Regions from separate parts of the Marinagarivorans cellulosilyticus genome, predicted to be linked through region 2. Evidence: predicted binding sites of a transcription regulator. Region 2 holds the regulator's gene; the other holds the start of a gene.

Region 1 (2,476 bases), 560 kb from region 2:
AAGACACCTGCTCCGGGGCAATGCCTTCTAGCAGTAGCGCTCGGGAATAGTTTCGCCACTGGGTAAAATTTTCAATGACAAATTCCATAGCTGGCCCGCCGAAAAATTAAAACAGACCCAACTGCTCCGGCGCCCATTTATTATTGCTCACCATTAGCTGCTGCCTTAAGTTATGGGAATCCAGAGTATTGAGGTGTGGGTTAAAATCCAGCGTTTCAACAAACGGAGCCACCTTTTTTACCGAAATTTTGCATTTAACTAAATCATCAAAACGCAAGACTTTAAAGCGGCGTGCATTAATAATTCTTTGCGCACCAACCGCCCCAATACCTGGAATACGCAGTAGCTGCTCTTTTGGTGCCCTATTAATATTAATCGGAAATAACTGGCGATTAGCCAATGCCCAAGCTAATTTAGGGTCTATATCAAGATCCAACATGCCATTGGGGCGTGTTGCGCCACCGGCAATTTCCTGCACACTAAAACCGTAAAAGCGCAGCAACCAATCGGCTTGATATAACCTATGCTCGCGCATCAAAGGTGGAGACATCGCCGGCAGTGCCTTGGAAGCATGCTGAATAGGACTGTAGGCTGAGTAATAAACGCGCCGCATCTGAAAGCCTTGATACAAACCCTTTGCCGTTGTCAAAATAGCCTTATCATTAGAGCTGTCGGCCCCTACAATCATTTGTGTACTTTGGCCTGCCGGAGCATAAATAGGCACTTTTGCACGCCGACGAACTGGGCCTGCATGGTTAAAACGAGACCCGCCAGCTGCTGGAGTTAGTGATTTAATCGCCTTAGCGGATTTTTTGTTGTCCTTGTATTCATCAATGCCATTTTTAAGCACACCCATAGATTGCCTAATCGTACCAGCGTTTTTCTCTGGCGCCAGTAACACCAACGATTGATCTTGAGGCAGCTCTATATTGATACTCAGCCTATCGGCGTAGCGACCCGCCAAGGCCAATAATTCTGGTGCAGCTTCAGGGATGGTTTTCAGGTGAATATAACCACGAAAGTCATAGTCTTCGCGCAAGCTCCTTGCAACTTCAACCAACTGCTCCATTGTGTAATCAGCTGATTGAATAATGCCAGAGCTTAAAAACAAGCCCTCTATGTAATTACGCTTATAAAAATCGAGCGTTAGCTTAACAACTTCCTCGGGCTTAAACCTAGCCCGCGCGACAGGGCTAGAACTTCGATTAATACAGTAGGCACAATCGAACAGACAAAAGTTAGTCAACAAAATTTTAAGCAGTGAAATACAGCGCCCATCAGGTGCATAGCTGTGGCAAATGCCCATACCACCAGATGTAGAGCCAACGCCCTTGCCTGCGCGGGAATTGCGCTCAACCGTACCGCTACTAGCACAAGATGCATCATACTTAGCTGCATCGGCCAATATGGCTAACTTCGACTGAATATTCATAGAACCTCAAATACTGTATGTATACACAGACAATAGCAAAATTCTTACGCCATTCAAAGGCCTAAAATAATATTCATCTAAACGCTTATAGCACGCGTAAAAATGAGCAGCACTTACAATTGGCACATCACGCTTAGACTCAACCAAAAACTAATGGGGATTTAAACCAATCATGGCAAATGAAAACGATCACTCACAGGCACCTACGGGCAAGTCAGTGAAAATTCTGCACATAAATACTACCGAGCTGCCATGCAGGGGCTGCACTAAACATTGCAGTAACTTTCCGGCTTGTAAAAGCCGCCCGATTTGGATTCGCTAGAGGCTTTCTATATTATCGAGGTAGTTAGCCGCTTGGGCTAAAACCGCTTGCTGTTCGCTTTTGTCCTTTTTCTTCCAGTTGCTATATACCATTGTCATGCGTGGAATACGCGAGAATTGCTGCACGTGGCGATTAATAAAAGACCAATAAAGGCTGTTAAATGGGCATGCGCCATCACCGACTTTCTTTTTCACATCGTAGTGGCAGCCTTTGCAGTAATCGCTCATTTTGTTAATGTAATTACCGCTCGAACAATAGGGTTTTGTTGCCACCCAACCGCCATCGGCCCACTGGCTCATTCCACGGGTATTGGGTAGCTCTACCCACTCTAGAGCATCGATATAAATACCCAAATACCACTCATCCACCTGGTCAGGTGATATGCCCGCTAACAAACAAAAATTACCCGTAATCATTAGGCGCTGAATATGATGAGCATAAGCGGTGTCTAAAGATTGGCCTATAGCATGCGCCATGCAGCGCATTTTTGTTTTCCCGGTCCAAAAATATTGTGGCAACCCACGTTTGGCCGCTAAAATATTCTGACGATGATAGGTGTTAAGGTTTTGCCAATACACCGCGCGAATATACTCGCGCCAGCCCAGTATTTGCCGCACAAAACCTTCTACTTGCGCAAGGCTAATATCGGAATCGCCACGGTTGTAAGCCGCTAAAGCTCGCACTATCACCAAGCGTGGCGTTATCATTTTCGTATTTAAAGC
Region 2 (2,476 bases):
ATGGTGGCTTGTGCCAACAAGGCTAAATCCCGCGCCGTTGTTAAATGCCCCTCAGCCGGCCAGCCCGTTGCATTTTTAAAGTGCGTATTTTGCATGCCAAGCAAGGTGGCCGTTTGATTCATTACATCGGCAAAGGCACCCTCACTACCGGCAATATGTTGCGCTAGCGCAATAGAAGCATCATTGCCCGATTGAATAATGACACCGCGCAGAAGGTCAATAACCTCTACCTCCGTGCGTGGCTTTAAGAACATGGTCGAACCACCACTGGATGTGCCGCCGCGGCGCCATGCATCGTCGGTGATATATACCTTATCTTGCTCACTTAAATCGCCGCGCGCCACCTCCTCAGAGACAATATAACTTGTCATTATTTTGGTAAGGCTCGCTGGGGGCAACTGAGAATCAGCTTGCTCCTCAATTAGCACATGCCCTGTTTGCGCATCGATAAGAATATAGGCTTTTGCCGCAACCTGAGGAGGCTTGGGAATGATAATGTCTCGCGCTATCGCCAGCTGCGATGCGCCCGCAAGCAGCACTGCTTGCGCAAAGGACCAGTACATCTTGGTTTTAAAAATCATGATGAGAGTAGTTATCCGTGGCCAAAAGTCGCGATTATAGCAGCATTGCCTAAACAAACTCCAAAGCCTTACGGCTGCACAAGCAAGCACCAACCTCCCACTGCCCCACAAATTTAACCACTACACTGAAAAAGGTGCTTGCACTACAGCAATTACTGCTTATAATCACATACTGTACAGCCAACCAGTACTTTTACCTTTGGAGGCAAAATGTCCAAACTTACCGCCAGACAGCAGCAAGTATTCGATGTTATTAAATCGCATATGGAAGACACCGGCTGCCCCCCAACTCGCGTAGAGCTCGCGAAGATTTTGGGCTTTAAGTCGGCCAATGCCGCTGAAGAGCACATCAAGGCCCTAGCACGAAAGGGCGCCATTGAAATTATCGAAGGCGCCTCTCGCGGCATCCGCCTACCCGAAGAGGCCCGCGGCATACCGCTTGTAGGCCGCGTTGCCGCAGGCAACCCCATTTTGGCCACCGCACACATCGAGGATTATTTGCCCATACCGCAAAACTTCTTCCACCCGTCTGCGGACTATCTGCTGGAAGTACGCGGCATGAGCATGAAAGACGCCGGTATCCTTGACGGCGATTTACTGGCTGTTCGCGAATCTAAAACCGCCAAAAATAACGACATAGTCGTGGCGCGCGTGGAAGACGAAGTAACGGTCAAGCGCTATCGCCGCGAAGGCAACCGCGCACTGGTACAACTATTCCCCGAAAATGAAGACTTTGATGTTATTGAAGTAGATTTACGCGATAGCAGTTTTTCTATCGAAGGCATTAGCGTTGGCGTTATTCGCCGAGGATAAAACTATGCAAGCTCTCTCTTTGCAGCAACCAAGCCAATACAATACCGCAGATGCCGCAGCCAACCGGCCCTCTAAGGTTAGCGAGATAATATTGGCAGGCAACAATCCGCAAGGCGATCTAACCTTTGCCATGCTGGCCCACCTTAGCCATCAACATAAAACTGATGGCCATAACGGGCGTTGGCTCACATGGATATGCCCAATGCTAATTAGCCGCGAGGCGCTTGCGCAGTTTAACTTCGATGTAATGGGCCTTAGAATTTTACACCCCAAACGCGAAGCCGACATACCTCAACTAATGCAAGATGCCTTAAATGCCGGCACCAGCCATACCGTAGTGGCCCACTGCCAAGGCTTTAGCAGCAAGCTGTTCCCTTGGTTAGAAAATGCCGCTTACGCTGGCGATTGCAGCGCCTTAATTATTCGCCCCCAATAAAATTGCAGCAAGCTTAGCTCAACCTCTCCTCCTCGACCCTCCGTTTTTCCGCAGCTGTACGCCATTCAGCTGCGGAAAAACGGAGTTTTTTTATTTCCCCACCCTACCCCTCAACAACAGACATTATTCTTTTTTGCTTTTTTCCATTTGAGCTTTTAAATCAGCAAAAGGATTAAAAGTGGCGGGCGCAACCTCCGCAGATTTTCGGCTGCCATAAATAATTTGGTTAGAAAACTTAGTATGCTCTTCATCATGGCAATACACACAAAGTAGCTCCCAATTACTGCCATCAGAAGGATTATTATCGTGATTATGATCCCGATGGTGCACCGTTAGCTCCCGCAAGTTTTTATGGTTAAACTCGCGGGTACATCGGCCACACACCCAAGGGTACATTTTTAATGCTCGCTCACGGTACCCCTTTTCACGAGTTGCAATATATTCGCGCTGCTCCGCAAGAATGCGATCCAGCTTACTGGTCGGTGTCACTGACATAATAAATCCTAAAGTAAAAAGTAGGCCTCACGCCAAAAGCTTTTGCTCACAATCACAAGCATGCAGGCCCAATATCAAGATCAAACACTACCCCCTGCAAACAAAAGCAGCCACAAAGTAAACATAAATATTATTCGCCAACACTAAACTC

The links. Region 2 encodes LexA, which represses DNA repair genes until DNA is damaged. Its sites were predicted from a motif close to ACTGTNTNTANANACAGT; they were not measured.
Region 1: the regulator LexA is predicted to act here: its motif matches at 1,445-1,462, upstream of MARGE09_RS13395 (putative DNA modification/repair radical SAM protein).

Annotation. Positions count from the first base shown of each region.
Region 1 covers NZ_AP023086.1:3,342,073-3,344,548, reverse strand. Annotated here, with positions in the region: gene MARGE09_RS13400 (TIGR03915 family putative DNA repair protein) at 1-88, opposite strand, end outside; gene MARGE09_RS13395 (putative DNA modification/repair radical SAM protein) at 107-1,432, opposite strand; gene MARGE09_RS13390 (cryptochrome/photolyase family protein) at 1,751-2,476, opposite strand, start outside.
Region 2 covers NZ_AP023086.1:3,902,021-3,904,496, forward strand. Annotated here, with positions in the region: gene MARGE09_RS15780 (D-alanyl-D-alanine carboxypeptidase family protein) at 1-563, opposite strand, end outside; gene lexA (transcriptional repressor LexA) at 792-1,394, shown strand; gene MARGE09_RS15790 (hypothetical protein) at 1,399-1,830, shown strand; gene MARGE09_RS15795 (YajD family HNH nuclease) at 1,954-2,325, opposite strand; gene MARGE09_RS15800 (hypothetical protein) at 2,456-2,476, opposite strand, start outside.